2 regions of the Bradyrhizobium roseum genome follow, and region 1 is predicted to be linked to the other one. Evidence: predicted binding sites of a transcription regulator. Region 1 holds the regulator's gene; the other holds the start of a gene.
The links. Region 1 encodes LexA, which represses DNA repair genes until DNA is damaged. Its sites were predicted from a motif close to TGTTCNNNNTGTGTTCNG; they were not measured.

Region 2: a site for LexA is predicted at 2,333-2,350, ahead of QUH67_RS05810 (DUF3072 domain-containing protein). Genes of this name have one in related genera too.

The regions. Positions count from the first base shown of each region.
Region 1 covers NZ_CP129212.1:3,501,458-3,505,966, reverse strand. Annotated here, with positions in the region: gene QUH67_RS16795 (HAD-IA family hydrolase) at 1-452, shown strand, start outside; gene QUH67_RS16790 (molybdopterin molybdotransferase MoeA) at 464-1,675, shown strand; gene lexA (transcriptional repressor LexA) at 1,874-2,575, shown strand; gene QUH67_RS16780 (hypothetical protein) at 2,795-3,211, shown strand; gene QUH67_RS16775 (hypothetical protein) at 3,256-3,528, shown strand; gene QUH67_RS16770 (ComEC/Rec2 family competence protein) at 3,590-4,509, opposite strand, start outside.
Region 2 covers NZ_CP129212.1:1,239,718-1,244,226, forward strand. Annotated here, with positions in the region: gene QUH67_RS05795 (ABC transporter substrate-binding protein) at 1-225, opposite strand, end outside; gene QUH67_RS05800 (monooxygenase) at 650-988, opposite strand; gene QUH67_RS05805 (FkbM family methyltransferase) at 1,115-2,047, shown strand; gene QUH67_RS05810 (DUF3072 domain-containing protein) at 2,102-2,248, opposite strand; gene QUH67_RS05815 (hypothetical protein) at 2,379-2,717, shown strand; gene QUH67_RS05820 (hypothetical protein) at 2,707-2,919, shown strand; gene QUH67_RS05825 (hypothetical protein) at 2,865-3,092, shown strand; gene QUH67_RS05830 (AsmA family protein) at 3,520-4,509, opposite strand, start outside.

The sequences.
Region 1 (4,509 bases):
CCGGCCGGATCGACGACGCGGCGTTCTTCGCGGACCTGCGCCGGTCGCTCGGCATCGGCCTGTCAGATGCGCAGTTCCTCGAAGGCTGGAACGCGATCTTCGCCGGCGAGATGCCGGGCATCGCGCCGCTGCTGGCAGATGCGGCGCAACGGCTTCCGCTCTACGCGTTTTCCAACACCAATCCGGCCCATGTCGCACACTTTTCCAAAACCTATGCCGGTGTGCTCGGCCATTTCCGCGAGATATTCCTGTCGTCCAGCATCGGTTTGCGCAAACCCGACGCGGAGGCCTATGATCACGTGGTAAAGGCGATCGGCGTACCGGCGTCGCGGATATTGTTCTTCGACGACTCGGCCGCCAATATCGAAGGTGCGCGGGCGCGCGGCCTTCGTGCCGTCCACGTGACGTCGATGGATGACGTGGCGCAGGCCCTGACCGCACTCGAAGTCTAGGAGTTGTGCCCGTGGCCCTGATGCCTGTCGCCGATGCGCTTGCTGCGATCCTTGCCGGCGCTGAACCGTTGCCTGAAGAAATGATCGCGCTCGAGGCCGCCTATCACCGTGTGCTGGCGCGCGACGTCGCGGCACGGCGAACCCAACCGCCGCAGGCAATGTCGGCGATGGACGGCTACGCGGTGCGTGCGTCGGATGCCGCCGACACCAGCGCGCGGCTGAAAGTGATCGGCGAAGTCGCCGCCGGGCGGCCGTTCGAGCGCAAGGTCGGCAAGGGCGAAGCGGTACGCATCTTCACCGGCGGCGTGATCCCCGACGGCGCAGACGCCGTCATCATCCAGGAAGACACCGCCGTCGACGGCGACCACATCACCATCACCGAAGCAGCGGTCCCGGGACGGCATATCCGCGCCGCCGGCGTCGATTTCCGCGAGGGCGACGTGCTGCTCAAGCGCGGACGCCGCCTCACCGACCGCGATCTGTCGCTCGCCGCCGGCATGAACTATCCGGAGCTGGCGGTGCGCCGCCGGCCAAAAGTCGCCGTGCTCGGCACCGGCGATGAACTGGTGATGCCGGGAACGAGCCCCGGTCCCGGCCAGATCGTGTATTCCAACGGCTATGCGTTGCGGGCCCTGGCGCGCGCTGAGGGTGCCGAGGTCGCCGATCTCGGCATTGCCGCCGATACCTTGGCCGCCACCGCGGAAGGCATCCGCCGCGCGCGCGAGCTCGAAGCCGATATCCTGATCACCATGGGTGGCGCTTCCGTCGGCGACCACGACCTCGTTAAACGCTCGCTGGAGGCCGAAGGCACCGACATGGCGTTCTGGCGCATCGCGATGCGCCCCGGCAAACCGATGATGCACGGTCGGCTGGGTGCGATGCGGGTGATCGGCCTGCCCGGCAATCCGGTCTCCTCCTATGTCTGCGGCTTTCTGTTTCTGGTGCCGCTGATTCGCGCCCTGTTGGGCCGCGACACCATCCATCACGTGCGCGAACGCGCCGTGCTGGGCCGCGACCTGGCGGCCAACGACCAGCGCGAGGACTACTTGCGCGCATGGCTCGAGGAGCGCGCCGACGGTGTGCCGGTTGCGGTAGCCGTGACCCACCAGGATTCGTCGCTGTTGGGGAATCTCGCTGCGGCACGGGCACTTGTGATACGTGCGCCGCTCGCGCCGGCTGCCGTAAAGGGCTCGCGTTGCGAATTCCTGCGGTTGCCGGACTGACGCCCCGCCGGCATCTTGAGACGGAGGCAGAACGCGTTCACCAGAAATTAAGTGGTTGCGGAACACATATCGAACATATAGTGTCCGTTCATGATTTGTTTCGACTGCTAGTGTCTGTTGTCAGGGGTTGGGGACTTCTGCGAGGGACATGACGATTCGGAACTCTAAGACGACGCCAACCCCGGGGGATTGCTCGCGATGCTTACGCGCAAACAATATGAACTTCTGCGTTTCATCAATGAACGGCTGAAGGAAGCCGGCGTTCCGCCCTCCTTCGACGAGATGAAAGACGCGCTCGACCTGCGTTCGAAATCCGGCATCCACCGCCTCATCACGGCGCTGGAGGAGCGTGGCTTCATCCGCCGCCTGCCCAACCGCGCCCGCGCCATCGAAGTCATCAAGCTGCCCGAACTGGCCGCCGCCGCCGGCAGCCGCCGCGGCTTCACGCCGAGCGTCATCGAAGGCACGCTCGGCAAGCGCACGGTCAGCGCGCCGGCTGCAGCAGACGATGGTGAGCGTCCGGTCGCGGTGCCCGTCATGGGCCGGATCGCCGCCGGTACGCCGATCGAGGCGCTGCAGACCCGCAGCCACACCATCAGCGTGCCGCCCGACATGCTCGGCTCCGGCGAACACTATGCGCTCGAAGTGCGAGGCGATTCCATGGTCGATGCCGGCATTCTCGACGGCGACATGGCGCTGATCCAGCGCAACGAGAATGCCGACACCGGCGATATCGTGGTCGCGCTGATCGACGAGGAAGAAGCCACGCTCAAGCGTTTCCGCCGCCGCGGCGCCTCGATCGCGCTGGAGCCGGCGAATGCCGCCTACGAGGTCCGCATCCTGCCGCCCAATCGGGTCCGGATCCAGGGCAAGCTGATCGGGCTGTACCGCAAATACTGAGCTGCCGTTCGCCGGCATCACCGCGACGCAAATCCAGCCCCGGTCCTTCGGCCGGGGTTTTTGCTGCGCGGCTGCGTATCGCGTTTGTGATCAGCACGCGGTGCACCGGCCGCAGAAATGCCCCGAAGCAGGAAAAGTCTCGGTGCCAAGTCCACTCTGATAGAGGCCGGTGCCTCGTTCCAGACACGGGTCTGCTATCTCAATCGAGGGAGCCATCCGATGTGTGACTACAGCCTGCATGCCGTCGCGAGCCGGCCTGCCCAGGTCGGCGAGACGCTGATCACCACTACCTTCCGCGGTACATCGACCCGCGGCTTTGCATCGGAAAGCGAACCGGCGGTCGCGGTCTGCATGCTTCCGGGCACTGAACTCGCGTTCGCCGAGGAGGTCAGATACGACAGCCGCTGGATCTGGACCCGAACCTCCGACTGGCGGGTCGGGAAATTCAATCAGATCGAAACCGAAGTGGCCGAGCGTCACCATGACGCGATCGAATTTCCGGACGGAAGCCGCGTGTTGGTGACACAACTCTGCCGCGGCCAGCGCGCGACCGTTCTGCAATTGCCGGTGACCGGGAGCGACCGCACGGCGAAGCTGACTGGAACGCCCCGAACCGAATCCACCGTCGCGCGTTAACCCCACTTCCGATCCGCCGGTTCCGGCCGGTGGATCGTCGTGGTATGTTTTCCAGGTTACGCGTCGCCGAGAGGCAATCGGTGGTCAACAAGGTTACATGGCAGAAGGCTGGACGAGTGACCGAGCCGGGGCGGTACATGTTCCGCTACGGCTGGCTCACCGTCACGGCCGACGATCTCGCGGTCTGGCAGAAATTCCCGGAGGCGTCGTTCACACTGGTCGGCCTGCCCTCGTCCCCCGATGCGCCCGAGGAATATCATCTGGGCGCGTTTGAAATACCGGCTCATCCGTCAGCGCCCGCGATCGACGAGCATTAGTTTTGTTTGACGCGTTTTCTTGACGCGACCCGGCCTCCGCTTCGCTTGAAAACGCGATGTCCTATTCATCCGCCTGCAGATCGGCTTCCGCCGGGGTGGCATCGACCGCGCGCGGCGGCACGATGCGAGGCGCCAGCACGCTGGCGTCTGCCTCTCCTTCATCGGCCGCGGCCGGCGACCACGGGCGGTCGATGCCTCTCGGCCTCGCCGCCTCGACGACAAAACCCTCCGGCCCCCGCCGCAGCGCCATCGCACCCTGCCGCCGCAGCCGGTCGGCATCGATGACCGACGCTGCACATGACGCGGGTGCCGGACGCAGCGTCACGATCAGCGCCGCGCGCTCGCAATCGTCCGCCAGCGCCTCGGGCTTGTAGGCCTGCGCGACGAGGCCACCGCCGGCCGATTGCATCACGCAGCCGAGATCGTCGCAGGAAACGCCCTCGGTCAACGACGCGTCCGCCGCCGCGCGCCCATCGGCGTCTGCCGCCAGCCATTGCTTGAGCAGGAACGAATCACGCGAGCCTTTGACGGCGTGCATCAGATGCAGCCTGCCGTCGCCGCCGCGCACGCCGACATGGCGGCCGTCGGCGGAGATCAGGATATCCGGCTGCGGCGTCCGCGCCGCCCACAGCGCCGCCGCCAGCACCAGCGCGGCGCCCGACCAACGCAGCGGCGTGCGCAACAGGCCGAGCAGGATGATGCCAAAACTGGCCGCGATCAGCGGGCCGATGCCGAACGCCGGCACCCGGCCGACCGCACCGGGCACGGCCGCGACCCATTGCGTCACGAAGATCATCCAGTCGATACCGATGCCCATGATCGCCCAGAACAGGCGATCGAAGCCGAACGGCATCGCGGCGAGGCCGAGCAGGCCCGCCGGCATCACGACGGCCGACACCACCGGCATCGCCGCGAGATTGGCCAGCACGCCGTAGGGCGTAATCCGGTGAAAGTGAAACGCCGCATACGGCATGGTCGCAA
Region 2 (4,509 bases), 2.3 Mb from region 1:
GGTCTTCGGAATCATGTCCTGGATGGCGTATTGCGACAGCTCGACCTTGATACCCGTCTTGGCCTCGAACTTCTTGATCGCCTCGAGGAGCGCGTCGTCCTCGGATTTGTAGAAGCCCTTGCCGAACCAGACCGTGATGGTCTTCTGCTGGGCCAGCGCGGGCGCCGTGGCGTACAATAGCCCAGCGGCTGCGACCGCGAGTGAAACTGATCTCCTGGATATCACGTTGTTCTCCCTGAAAACGCCGGCTTATTAACCGGTTGGACAATGATAGCGCAACCATAAAGCGTTATAAAGATGGTGCGAGGCAAACTTCAGTAGGGGGACATTCCGGGCGCAAATGCGGCGGCGGCCTTGCCACAGCATTTTGGTTCAATCATTTGGTTCAATCATTTTCGCCCACAGATACCGGTGGCGGCCGGGCGGACGCGCTCCACATGAACCCTGAACCCGTGGCGAGACCGTCATGCCCGCCGCCGGGTCTCTTCATTGGCGAGCCCGATGGCAGGGCCCCGCCGGGGCATCCGGCACGCCGCGACTTGTCGATTGGGTCACGGCCGTCTCTGGAATACCGGCCCGCCCGGCCAAGGCCGGGCGATGACAACCGAATATGCATCGGCAGTCTCGCGATGCGCCCCTTGCGTCTTGATCAGGCCGCGACCTCGATCGCCTTGCCGTTGACGCGGGTTTCTTCCTTCATGTTGTCGACTGTCACATGAGTGTCGTACCAGGTAAGGCGGGGCCGAACCCCGAAGCGCGCGGTCAGGTCGGCGATGCGCGCTTCGGTAAACCAGGCTTCCGCCGCTTCACGGCTGTCCCAGAGATAGACGCCGCCGGTGCCATTTTCCCCGTTCAGGTAATCCTTGCGGATCAATCCTTTGCCGGCAAGGCCGCGATAGGTCGGCGCGGTCGACGTGCCGCCTTTTATGGCCTGTTCCTCGGAGCGTTTTGGCAAATCGAACTGAACGACAACGATGCAATTGGGCATGGGGAGTCCTCCGGTCAGGTCGGGTATCATGCGCTGAATTTTTAAGCCTGGTCAAAGGCCGGTTGAGATCGGCACAGAAGCGTGATCCCGTCTGCATCGGCAGTCCGGAGAGAACCGAGGAAGCGAATGGAATTATCCTACTCACAGAATCTCGAAGACTATCATCTCTCGCTTGCCTTCACCGGACAGGCTGCCGGAACCTACATCGATGTCGGCGCGGGGCATCCGGTCGCCGACAACGTCTCATTCTGGTTCTATGAACGCGGCTGGCGCGGCATCGTCGTCGAGCCGCAGCCCGAACTTGCGGCGCTTTATCAGCGGCTGCGTCCGCGCGACGTCGCGGTTCGTAGCCTGGTCGGACGTCACTGCGGCGAAATGGATTTTCATGTGGTCGAGCGCCTGCACGGGCTCTCGACGACGGTGGAAGGCCTGGCGCAAAAGGCAAAGGACCTTGGCGCCGATTATCAGACGGTTCGCACGCCAGTGACCACGCTGGCAAAACTATGCGAGAAGCACGATCTCGGCGCGATCGACTTCCTCAAGATCGATGTCGAGGGCGCCGAAGGCGATGTTCTGTTCGGCGGCGACTGGCAACGGTTTCGACCCAAGGTGATCGTCGCCGAAGCGGTGACGCCGCTGGCGTCGGAGCAGGGATGGCAGGACTGGGAGCCGTTTCTTCTGGCGCAGGGCTACCGTTTCGCACTGTTCGACACGCTCAACCGCTTCTATGTCGCGCAGGAACATCCCGATATCCTGGCGCGCCTTCCGTCCGAGCGGGCGCCGTGGCACGCGGTTCGCCACATGTACGAGATCGGTCGCGCGCCCGACAACGAGCTGCATCCCGATCACGCGTTGGCGCAGGATCTCGCGCGCGGGTTTTGGGCGAGCCTGCCTCATCTCGATCCGGACCTGTTGACATCGCTTCTGGCGCGCGCCCGCCGAATTTCGAAATCCGACGACATCGCAGCGCTGGCGTCCACGGTCGATACCGAACCGTTTCGCGCCGCACTCGGCCGCATCGCCTGCGGGTATGACGGCGGACAGATCGTCGATGAGTGAGAGACGGCGAATGTTGTCAGCGTGTCTCAATGTCTCCCGCGCATATGCCGACGTTCAAAACGAATTCGCCAACTCGATCTCCGCCTTCAGCGCGGCGATCCGCCGCTCGGCTTCCTTTGCCGTCAAATCCCGCTCGAACAATTTCGGCTGATAGGCCTCGGCGCTGAGCGTGCGCAGCGTCGCTAGTTGGCGGGGTGTCATGGGGGCGTCCACCTGATCGGGGAGGCGGGGCATTTTTGGAACTCCAAAGAATCTTTGCTCGGCCCCGACTCTTAACTTGAAATTTGTTCTTTATTTGTTCTTATAGGGTTCAACCGCAAGGAGACCACCCATGGACAATAAACTCAACGAAATCAGAAGGAAAATCAGGCTCTTGCGGGCGGAGATGCTGGACGCGGAGGGTAATATCCGCCACCAGGTCAACCGCGATGAGGACTGCTCGGCGGCCGCCGTTCACCTGATGTCCATGCGGGGTGCCATGCTCGGTCTGATCCGGGAGCGCAACCGGCTCGGTGGCGAGGAGCGGCTGCTCAATGTCGACGAGCGGCTGAAGCTGGATGTTCGGGCGGCCAGCCGAAAGCCCGCGACCGGAATGCCGGCGGGTTTTCCGGCGAAGGCCGCCGCGGCAAAGGCCGCCACGACAACGGCCCGAGGCCGCCGTGAGCGATGAAGCGATTCAATCCCTGCGCCGGCGGATCGGCGAGCTGGACCAGCTTGCCCGCCGGCTCGATCAGTCCGGCCTCGACAACGCGCGGGCGCAGCTCCTGCTCGCGCGCAAGCGGGCGGAGTTGGAAGACTTCATCAACAGGGATCGGCGATGTCAGCACCGCTTCGATGGTACGACCACAACGCGGATAACCCGCCATGGATAAAGGCGCTGGCGGAAGTTCGCATCCAGGCCACGCGCGAAGGCTGGTGCCACGCGCATGTGCAGGCGATCATCGTGGCGATCGACCAGTACGCCGAGGCGGCGCTGGGTAACCGGAGTTATTTTCTCAACAAGCCGTATGGTGTCGGCGGGGGGCGGGGGAATGACGTGCCGTGAAGAGCGCCGCTGAACGCCGGCATCTGCCAGCTGATGTCGTTGACATACTTATATAGCAGTACCGCTATAAAGAGCGCGGATGACGGTGCAAAAGCCGACCCATTGGATCGGGGGATGTCGAAACCGGCAAGACGATCCTGCGCGACTACATCAAGGCGACAGTCGGATTTGAAGAGCTCGGCGAAGCGACTGGGACCCAGCCCAAGAGTTTCATCCGAATGTTCGGTCCGCGCGGCAATCCGCAGGCCAGGAACCTCTTTAGCGTTCTTGGCTATCTTCAGAAGCGTGCGGGTGTGAAGCTCCACGTCGCATAGCGGACGCAGCAAGTAGCCTGGATGAGCGCAGCGATATGCTGGCTGCGATCGAGCAAAGAGCCCGGATGTCGCTGCGCTCACCCAGGCTACGCAGCATTGATTAGAACAGATAGCTAATTCGCCTTCGCGCCCTCTGCCGCTTCCGGCGCCGCCGGCTTCTGCCCGCCGCCGGTGAACCGCTCGATCACCGAGCGCACCGCGTCGCGAGTCTTGCGATCCTTCACCGCATCGAGCAGCGGGGCGGCGCCCGGCGAGCGGCGGATCAGGCTTTCGGGATCGGGGAACACCAATGGGTCGTCCCACGGGCCCTGCACCACGAAGGGCAGTTCAAATCCCTTGTCGCCGCCATTGGCCGCCGGCGTCAGGCTGGCGACGCCCTTGAGATCGTATTCGCGCGACGGCACGGAAGCCGTACCGATCAAACTCAGGCGGGTCGTCGGCCCGTCGACGCGGAGGTCCTCGACGGTGGCCAGCCCGTCGTTGAAGCGCACCGAAACCGAGAGATTGTCGTAGGGCGTCGAGCCCGAGCGCAGATTGCCGCTGCCGGCCAGCGGCCGGCGCTCCAGCCGCTTCAGCAGTTGTTCGACATTGAAGCCCGCGATCGCGCCGTCATGGCCGGTCAAGGTCGCGCTGCCGTCGAGCGAGGAGGCGAGGCCGAATGGGCTCGAGCCCGACGCCGTCAGCGATACCCCTAGATTGCCGCGGCCGGAGAGTTTCGTAATGCCGAACAATTCGTTGGCGCAGGCCTGCAGGTCGACATCCGCGAACTGGAATTGCGCCTTGACGTCGGCGACCGCATCCGACCGCGCGATCCCTAACGAGCCCCTGGCGATGCCGCCATACATCTGCGCCTCGCCGATCGAGAGCGCCAGCGCGCCGTTGCGCAGGTTGGCGCCGAAGGCGGTGCGGCCGAGCTTGGTCGGGCCGACCGTCACCTTCGCGGCCGACAGCCGCATGTCGAGATCGGTGGCGGACAGCGAGGACAGGTCGAACAATTGCCGGTTCCAGTCGCGGGCACCGCTCGCCAGCAGCCGCGCCGCGGAGATGTAGGGCGTAAAATCGAGGTTGCCCGCGGCGAGCGTCGCTTGCAGCGTCTGGCGGCC